3 regions of the Peribacillus sp. P4_D6 genome follow, and region 2 is predicted to be linked to each of the others. Evidence: riboswitches for the same ligand, from Rfam matches in the RefSeq annotation. Region 2 holds a riboswitch; each other region holds the start of a gene.
What was found. A riboswitch is a leader RNA that binds a small molecule or an ion and turns the genes downstream of it on or off. The one in region 2 is predicted to bind S-adenosylmethionine.
Positions count from the first base shown of each region.

Region 1: it holds a riboswitch for S-adenosylmethionine, as region 2 does, so the genes downstream of both, AC1DVB_RS15050 (methionine biosynthesis PLP-dependent protein) here and mmuP (S-methylmethionine permease) in region 2, are expected to answer to the same signal.
Region 3: it holds a riboswitch for S-adenosylmethionine, as region 2 does, so the genes downstream of both, AC1DVB_RS15095 (methionine ABC transporter ATP-binding protein) here and mmuP (S-methylmethionine permease) in region 2, are expected to answer to the same signal.

Region 1 covers NZ_JBFUIQ010000046.1:14,227-17,511, forward strand. Annotated here, with positions in the region: gene metC (cystathionine beta-lyase) at 1-255, opposite strand, end outside; gene AC1DVB_RS15050 (methionine biosynthesis PLP-dependent protein) at 252-1,364, opposite strand; SAM riboswitch class I at 1,451-1,564, opposite strand; gene fumC (class II fumarate hydratase) at 1,891-3,273, shown strand.
Region 2 covers NZ_JBFUIQ010000085.1:5,414-8,698, forward strand. Annotated here, with positions in the region: gene AC1DVB_RS19510 (alpha/beta hydrolase) at 1-164, shown strand, start outside; gene AC1DVB_RS19515 (flavin reductase family protein) at 183-791, shown strand; SAM riboswitch class I at 1,027-1,129, shown strand; gene mmuP (S-methylmethionine permease) at 1,213-2,607, shown strand; gene mmuM (homocysteine S-methyltransferase) at 2,597-3,285, shown strand, end outside.
Region 3 covers NZ_JBFUIQ010000046.1:23,541-26,825, reverse strand. Annotated here, with positions in the region: gene AC1DVB_RS15110 (YheE family protein) at 1-105, shown strand, start outside; gene AC1DVB_RS15105 (hypothetical protein) at 192-380, shown strand; gene AC1DVB_RS15100 (MBL fold metallo-hydrolase) at 445-1,269, opposite strand; SAM riboswitch class I at 1,553-1,657, shown strand; gene AC1DVB_RS15095 (methionine ABC transporter ATP-binding protein) at 1,727-2,743, shown strand; gene AC1DVB_RS15090 (methionine ABC transporter permease) at 2,730-3,285, shown strand, end outside.

The DNA of each region.
Region 1 (3,285 bases), on a different contig from region 2:
TGTTGAAATGGCAGCCATACCTGATGAAAAGGCAAAGCCGTGAGTGCCTTCCTCAAGTTCGGCAATGATGTCTTCAAGTGCCTCGCGGGTTGGGTTCCCGCTTCTGCTGTAGTCATATTTGCCGAATTGATCGATATCGGATTGATGGAAAGTCGATGCATGCTGGATGGGGACGCTCACACCGCCCGTTGCCGGATCGAATTTATGTTGATTATGAAGTAATTTTGTTTCAAAGCTAAAATCATGATCTGTCATCGTAGTGCCTCCCTTTTTACATGTGCGAATGCTTGCTGCAAGTCACCAATCAAATCTTCGCTATCCTCGATGCCAACGGAGAAGCGGAGCAGTCGATTACAAACACCGTTTGCCGTTCTGACCTCAAGCGGTATATCGGCATGTGTTTGTGTGGCAGGATAGGTGATGAAGCTTTCAACCCCTCCCAGGCTTTCTGCAAAGGAAATTAATGAGAGCGATTGTAAAAATGGGTTGACCGCCGCTTCATCAATGATGCGGAAAGAAATCATGCCGCCTCGGCCTGGATACAATACGTCCGTAACACAATCATGCTCCGATAAGTAATCTACAAGTATCTTGGCATTCTTTTCATGACGCTCCATCCGCAATGCCAGGGTTTTCATTCCGCGCATCAACAGCCATGAATCAAATGGGCTCAAGACAGCTCCAGTGCCATTATGATGGAAGGCAAGTGCATCACATAATTCAGCGCCGCTAGCAACGATCAGTCCGGCGAGCACATCATTATGACCACCGAGATACTTGGTTGCACTGTGGATCACAATATCAGCTCCAAGCAAGATGGGTTGTTGAATAAGAGGCGTGTAAAAAGTGTTATCAACGATTAGCAATAAATTATATCGTTTAGCCAATGCGGCAACGGCGCTAATATCCGTTTGCTGCATAAGAGGGTTAGTGGGAGTTTCGATGAAGATGGCTTTCGTGTGAGGAGTGATGGCTTTTTCGATATCCTCCAAACAACAAGTGTTTACATAGTCACACTGCAATCCCCATTTTTTAAAACCTTGTTCTAACAGCCGATATGTACCGCCATAAAGATCTTCACTGACAATCCACGCATCCCCGGATTTAAAAAGGGCGAGTATAGTGGAGATGGCGGCCATTCCTGAACTGCAGGCATAGCCTTGGTCTCCTTTTTCCAGATCGGCGATGGATCGCTCCAATAGCTGGCGGGTAGGGTTACCTGTCCTTGTGTAGTCGAATCCCGTCGATTGACCGATTCCTTCGTGGCGAAAAGCTGTTGAAAAGTATACCGGCGGATTGACTGTTCCTGTCGCCGTTTCACTGCGATTTCCTAATTGAGCAAGATATGTTTCAGGTTTATACATGGTTTTCACTGCTCCTTTGAGTTAAATAAAATAAAAAAAAGTCTTCTTTAAGAAGAAGACTTTGATTAAGTAGGGACGAGTCATTCTTCTTATCTTCCAAGTTCATAAACTTGTGGAATTAGCACCTTTTCATTGGTTTGAAACAAATGAAGGTTGCTGAGGTGTCATCGGGCCATTCCCTCTACCTCTCTCGATAAGAGTTTAGATTATTCAATTTCTTTTGAATTTACTATATATACAAAACACTGTCAAGGACATTTTGGGGGTGATGATGTGTTGGCGTTCATGGCCAGGTCAATTGAAGCCTAGCGGTGCCTACACTTTATGTGTCAAAAAAGAATATCCAAATTTTCATCTAAATATGAATGGCCTAGGATTTTTCAGAAATATGGAAAGGGTCAGCGGGATATTTTTGCTTTAAAATAATAAAGTTTGTACAATGTATGGAGAGAAAGAATAATCCGACATTATTCATTTCATATGCAAAAATTCTTCAATGAATAGTGCAAACTTAGGAGGAGAACACATGGAATACAGAATCGAACGTGATACGATGGGTGAAGTGAAAGTTCCTGCTGATAAATATTGGGGAGCACAAACTGAGAGAAGCCGTAACAATTTCAAAATCGGTAACGAAAAAATGCCGATTGAATTGGTTCGTGCATTTGCATACGTTAAACAAGCTGCTGCAAAGGTGAACTATGATCTTGGCGATCTTTCCGAAGTTAAAAAGAACGCCATCGTCAAGATTTGCGGCGAAATCCTTGAAGGTACGCTTGATGAACATTTCCCGCTTGTAGTTTGGCAAACGGGAAGCGGTACGCAAAGTAATATGAATGTGAATGAAGTGGTCGCTAACAAAGGGAATGAATGGTTAAAAGAAAATGGTGAATCGGAAATCCTTCACCCGAATGATGATGTTAACAAGGCACAAAGCTCAAATGATACTTTCCCGACTGCCATGCATATTGCAGCCTTTATGGAAGTCGCTGAAAAATTGGTTCCTGCCATCAAAGCACTTCGTGATACATTCGATACAAAAGAAAAAGAATTTTGGGATGTCGTGAAAATCGGCCGGACACATCTTCAAGATGCTACACCCTTAACATTAGGACAAGAAATTTCCGGTTGGAAAGCGATGCTCGATAAAGATTTGGCGATGATTGAGGAAAGCAGCCAAAAACTATTGAACCTTGCTCTAGGCGGAACGGCTGTAGGAACCGGAATCAATACAAAGAAAGAATTCCCGGGACTTTCTGCCAAACAAATTGCAGCGGATACAGGATATCCTTTTGTCACATCTGATAATAAGTTCCATGCATTGACTAGCCATAACGAAATCGTCTACGCACACGGTGCTTTGAAAGCATTGGCGGCAGATTTAATGAAAATTGCGAACGATGTCAGATGGCTTGCAAGTGGACCGAGAAGCGGAATCGGAGAAATTGCCATTCCGGAAAACGAGCCGGGCAGCTCCATCATGCCAGGTAAAGTCAATCCGACCCAAAGTGAAGCGCTTACCATGATTGCGACACAAATCGTGGGTAACGATGCTACAATTGGCTTTGCAGCAAGCCAAGGTAACTTTGAATTGAATGTATTCAAACCAGTCATCATCTATAACTTCCTGCAAACGGTCAAATTATTGACGGAAGGCATTCATTCCTTCAACGATAATTGTGCGGTTGGCATCACTGCAAATGAAGATAAGATCAAAGAAAATGTAGAGCGTTCCCTTATGCTGGTAACAGCATTGAACCCGCATATCGGTTATGAAAAAGCAGCCAAGATCGCCAAAACTGCCTTCAAGGACAACTCCACGTTAAAAGAAGCGGCATTGAAACTGGAGTTCCTGACGGAAGATGAATTCAAAGCATGGGTCGATCCTGCTAACATGGTTAATAAATAATTGGATGGAAGC
Region 2 (3,285 bases):
GTAAAAACGATCCGATTTGCCCGGCAGAAGAAACTGATGAACTTAATCAACTTTTACAGCAAGCTGGCGCTACAGTTGAAGTTCAGTGGGAAAATTACGGTCATCAGTTGACACGTTCAGAGGTTGATGCAGCAGGTTCATGGTTTCAAAAGAACTTTTTATAAGAATGAGGGGGAATGAAGATGATTTCTGTTAACCCTGAAAGTCTGACTGAACGGGATAATTATAAGTTTTTGACTGGAAGCATTATACCGAGACCTATAGCGCTGGTTACGACACAATCCGAAACCGGTACAATCAATATAGCGCCGTTCAGCTTTTTTAACATAGTCAGTTCAAATCCTCCGATGATTTCCATTTCTGTTCAACGGAAAGAAGGAGTTTCAAAGGATACAGCCCGAAATGCAATTCAAACAGGTGAGTTCGTTGTTCATATCACTGATGAAAATAATGTTGCTGATGCAAATCGAACGGCCAAGGAACTCCCATCTGAAGAAAGTGAATTGGGTCTTACTAATTTCACGCTGGCTGTTAGTGATAGGGTATCCGTACCAGGATTGGAAGAAGCGAAGGTGCGTTTTGAATGTACATTAGAGCAATCGATTCCATTGGCAGGTTCCAAGAATGAACCTGGTTGTGATTTACTGATAGGGAAAATAGTCTGCTATCATATAGAGCAAGATATTTACCATAATGGCCGTATTGACCCGAAAGGGCTAAAACCTGTAGCAAGATTAGCAGGTCATACTTATACAAAACTAGGGGAATTATTTGAAATAGAACGTCCTTAAGGAAAAAGAAAAAAATGGCGACATCTTTTAAGATGTTGCCATTTTTAAGACCAAAATGACCCCGGTTAGTTTTATTTGCCAATATAATACGCTTAGCGCCTGTTCCAAAAATAAGCAACCTTTTAATATTAATGCCGCAGACGCCATGATCGTTAGCATTTAAAAGGAAGTCTTTACATTCCGAAACAAAACTTGACAAATTTTTCATAGATTGATAAAGTTATAAAAAAATAATTTCTTATCCAGAGAGGTGGAGGGACTGGCCCTATGAAACCTCAGCAACAGGTCTACAAAGACACTGTGCTAATTCCAGGGGGTGAAACCTTGATAGATAAGACCGTACGTGTTTATTTGTCAGTAACGCACTCTTTTTTAGAGTGCGTTTTCGTTTTTTCTGGATGCAAGATTAAGGAGAGTAAGAATGGATAACAAAAGGAAGCATGATTTTCAAAGGCAAATGCAAGCACGGCATATAATAATGCTATCGCTTGGCGGGGTGATTGGAACTGGTTTATTCTTAAGTTCGGGTTATACGATTCAACAGGCTGGTCCGTTCGGAACCATCCTTTCGTATCTGATTGGTGCATTAGTGGTTTATCTAGTCATGCTATGTCTAGGTGAACTATCAGTGCATATGCCCGAGACTGGTGCGTTTCATAGTTACGCAGCCAAATACATCGGACCAGGGACAGGGTATACAGTAGCCTGGTTGTATTGGCTAACCTGGACTGTTGCACTAGGTTCGGAATTCACGGCTGCAGGATTGTTGATGCAGCGATGGTTTCCATTAATCAGTGTCTGGATATGGAGTGCTCTATTTGCCATTTTGGTCTTGGCATTAAATGCGTGGACCGTTAAGTTTTTCGCTGAATCCGAATTCTGGTTTGCGTCTATAAAGGTATTTGCTATTGTAATATTCATTATTCTGGGAGCTGCGGCAATGATAGGTTTCATTCCAATGATTAACGCACAATCAGCTCCGTTATTTTCCAATGTTACAAGTGCAGGTTTATTTCCAAATGGTGCTTTTGCCATTCTAATGACGATGCTCGCGGTGAATTTTGCATTTTCTGGAACTGAATTGATCGGAGTTGCAGCTGGAGAAACTGTGAATCCGGAAAAAACGATTCCAAAGGCAATCCGTATGACATTATGGAGATTGATTATCTTTTTTATAGGTACCATCGTTGTTTTATCCGCATTATTGCCTGTTTCGGATGCAAGCGTATTAGAGAGCCCCTTTGTTGCCGTTCTAGAACGAATTGGAGTGCCATATGCAGCGGATATTATGAACTTTGTTATATTAACTGCCATTTTGTCCGCTGCGAACTCAGGACTATATGCCTCATCCAGGATGCTTTGGTCACTTGCAGATAAGAAAACTATTTCACCAATATTTGCAAAATTGACAAAACGGGGTGTTCCCTTGAATGCAGTCCTTTTCAGTATGTTGGGCGGTGTTTTAGCACTTTTCTCGAGTATTATTGCGCCGGATACTGTATATATAGTGCTTGTATCCATTTCTGGACTAGCCGTGGTTATAGTTTGGATGAGTATTAGCGCGTCACAGTTTCTATTTCGCAGACGATATATAAACGAAGGAAACTCAGTTAATGATTTGGCTTATCATACACCATTATATCCATTCGTACCAATCGTTTCATTTATGCTATGTCTTGCTTCTTGCATAGGAATTGCATTTGATCCTACACAAAGAATAGCACTATATTGTGGCATTCCGTTTATTTTGTTTTGCTATGGAAGTTATTATCTGACACAAACCATAAAGAAAAGAGGAGTAGACCATGAAAAATAAAATTAACCCAATTGAAGCAATTTTACAAGGTCATTCAGTTATGATTTTGGACGGAGCTTTAGCTACAGAGCTTGAAAGTCATGGGTGTGATTTGGACGATCCCCTGTGGTCTGCACGTGTATTACTTGAAAATCCAGAAGTGATTTACCAGGTGCACTCTGACTACTTTCGAGCTGGTGCTGACTGTGCGATAACGGCAAGCTATCAAGCAACGGTTGAAGGTTTCGCCCTCCGCGGAATACAAGAAAAAGAGGCATTGGATCTAATCAGGAAAACGGTTTTACTAGCAAGAAAAGCAAGAGATGAATTTTGGAAGGAAGAATATCAAACGATTAGACCTAAGCCATTGGTTGCTRCATCAGTTGGACCTTATGGGGCTTATCTTGCAGATGGTTCAGAGTATGTTGGGAATTATGGTGTTTCAGATGAAGCTTTGGCGGCATTTCATCGCTCACGAATATCAGCTTTGGTTGAAGCAGGAGCTGACATTTTAGCATTTGAAACGATTCCTTCCCTGCAAGAAGCAAAAGTATTACATTCATTATTGAAAGATTATCCAGAAGTCTATGCTTGGCTGTCCTTTTCTTTGAAAAATGAAAAAGCGATTAGTGACGGCACATTGCTGGAGGAGTGTGCCAGATTGTTTGGGGACAGTGAGCAAATTGCCGCAATTGGCAT
Region 3 (3,285 bases), on a different contig from region 2:
AAAGATGGATCCATCGAGTGGACAGCCAATCCGCCTTCCGAAACAGATGAAACCCAACTCAAAAGCATGATACATGATTTAATGATCTTCCATGTTTATGAATGAAACCCCTTTACATTCATGAAATCGCTAAACAGAATAAAAAAAACTCCTTTGCCTAAAACTAAAGAAAAGGCTAGGAGGGATTTCTTTTGGATAAAGAAAAAATGACATTTTTGAAGGATACCGAATATGATGGCAAGGACTCCGTTTACCTGGATATCGACCGTATCATCAATGAAGGAATGGCGGGCGGAAATGTGTATGAAGTCGCTAACCTTCAGAACATCGAAGAAGCACATGATTTTTATGATGAAACAGATCCCAATGTCAATAAATGAATAATGTGGGCTCTCTTATGGAGAGCTCTCTTTTATATCAGTCAGACCGTTAAGCGGATAGCAATCAAATAGTCCCATTCTCCCTCGCACTTAAAATATTTTCGTTTAATATCGATGTAATGATATGCTCTGAATCCCATTCATGCCCAGATATCTCGATAAGGGGATAGCGATTCGGCAAAACGACCTGCTGGATTTCATGAACGGTCAGCCCTTGAGAATGCAAGCGTAAAATTTCCCCTTGGAGGTTTTCCAGATAATCCAGTTTTTTTCGAAACATCTCCTTCCCATCAGGTACATGCCCAGCATGACAGCAAAACACTTCKCCGAAGTCATAATGAAGCAATCTTTTTATGGAATCGATGATCACCGGGACGGACTCTTCCCGTAAGACAAGCTTTGTTTTGGGGGTTACGAAAAGGTCTCCTGAAAAGAGCACGCCATTATTGTGATTCAAATACACCATATGGTCCTTTGCATGACCCGGGGTAAAAATCGGCTCCCACGTTTCGGTACGGGAATGAATGGCCTTCCCTAGCGGCTCAGCTTTAAAGGCGTCTCTCTTTCCCCAGAAAATTTTGCGATATTCAGGATATTCAGCATCCTTTGCACAAACCTCAACCGACATCGGGTGAATGAAAAGAGGGACCTTTTTATGTTCCTGTATCCAGGCAGCACCCCCCGTATGGTCTTCATGATAGTGAGTCAGGGCCACTGAGTCGAAGTCTGCGGATTCATAGAATGGAATAAGCTCTTCCAATAAAATCTGTGCGCCAGTATCTATCAATAGGCCATCCGTTAAAAAGACATACACACTCATCCCCGCCTTGTTCCCGCCAGGAGTCCCATGCACGCAAACCACATCATTTATCGTCTTGATCTCTATCATTCGGTTTCCTCCCCATCATTGTATAAATATAGTTTCATCTTCCTTTTTTTAACTTTACTATAATAACTGTAGTACCACTTTACCTTTTTGACAAGGAAATATTGGAATGAATAGCCTCGATGAAAATGCTGGATTATTGCATAATAGCCCATTTTCAATGAATCGTTTTAACGGACTGTACCAGATTTAATGACAAAAAAATAAAAGAAACGATTGACAATGCCGGATTTTACAAATAATATAGATTATATTATAAAACTTGAAATATTCTAAAATAATAATTTACTTATCAAGAGTGACGGAGGGATCAGGCCCTGTGATGTCCGGCAACCGCCCTTAGGGAACGGTGCCAATTCCTGCAGAATGATTGCATTCTGAAAGATAAGCCGAGATATGATTTCGCTGCCTCTTTCTGAATGATAGAGGCAGCTTTTTTAATGTTTAAGGGGGAAAGCTCATGATTGAAATCCGTTCAGTCCGAAAGGAATACGTCTCGAAGAAAAACCGAGTTATCGGAGTGGATAACGTAACTTTAACCATTCAAACTGGTGAAATATATGGAATTGTCGGCTACAGCGGAGCTGGAAAAAGCTCATTGCTCCGCTGCTTGAATTTGCTTGAACGTCCGACAGGTGGAAATATCATTATCGACGGCATTGAATTAACCTCTTTATCTAGCAAAGAGCTTCGTAAACAACGGCAAAAAATCGGAATGATATTCCAGCACTTTTCCCTGGTCAGTTCAAAAACCGTTTATGAAAATGTCGCTTTCGCCTTAAGGGCCGCGCATCGATCGAAGGACGCGACTAAGTTACGTGTATTGGAATTGTTGGAAATAGTAGGGCTCAGCGATAAGAAAGATGTCTATCCTGCACAGCTTAGCGGTGGACAGAAGCAACGGGTCGGCATAGCTCGCGCGTTAGCAAATGAACCCACTGTACTATTATGTGATGAAGCGACTTCAGCCCTTGATCCAACCACTACAAAAGCGATTTTACAGTTATTGAAAAAGATAAGCAGTGAGCTTGGTATCACCATCGTGTTGATTACACATGAAATGGAAGTGGTCAAAGAACTATGCCACCGAGTCGCCGTGATGCAGGATGGCCGGGTAATTGAAGAAGGACCCGTTTATGAAATATTTTCACAGCCCAAACAGGAGTTAACGAAGCAATTCATTGGCAGTGTACTGGATTTCGAACTCCCTTCGCACTTGATTGAAGAAAGTGAAGGTACGATTATTAAGATCCAATTCGAAGGGCAAACCGCCGGTGAATCGATTCTTTCGGATACTCTCCAATCCCATGCAGTAAAGGGAAATATTTTACACGGTAAAATTGAGTATATCCAGGATGTTCCTTTAGGCATTTTAATCATCGAGTTAATTGGCGATGCCGTCCAAATTCATTCGGCATTGGAATATATAAAAGATCGTTCCAGTTCTGTGGAGGTGTTAAAACATGTCACTGCTTAATCCCATCGTCAATATTTTACCTGATCTTAATAAAGCCTTTCTTGAAACGATTTATATGGTTGGCGTTTCTCTTGCAGTAGCCCTGCTGATCGGTTTACCGCTTGGAGTATTGCTATTTTCAACAACCAGGAATTTATTTTTTGAAAATGGCATCGTGAATCGATCTCTCGGTTTCGCAGTCAATATTGTCCGTTCAATCCCGTTCATCATTCTCTTGGTCGCCCTCCTTCCTTTAACGGACCTACTTACAGGATCGACGATAGGGCCAAGAGCAGCTTCTGTATCCCTGTCCGTATCCGCAATCCCTTTTTTTGCAAGGATTGTTGAAACGGCATTACGTGAAATAGACAGAGGAGTGATTGAAGCTGCAATTGCCGTAGGTGCCACTCCATGGATGATCATTAAGGATGTACTTCTTCCAGAGGCAAAACCGGGAATCATTCAAGGACTGACATTAACGACCATTTCGCTAATCGGTTACTCAGCAATGGCTGGGACAATCGGCGGTGGCGGAATTGGCGACCTGGCCATCCGGTACGGAT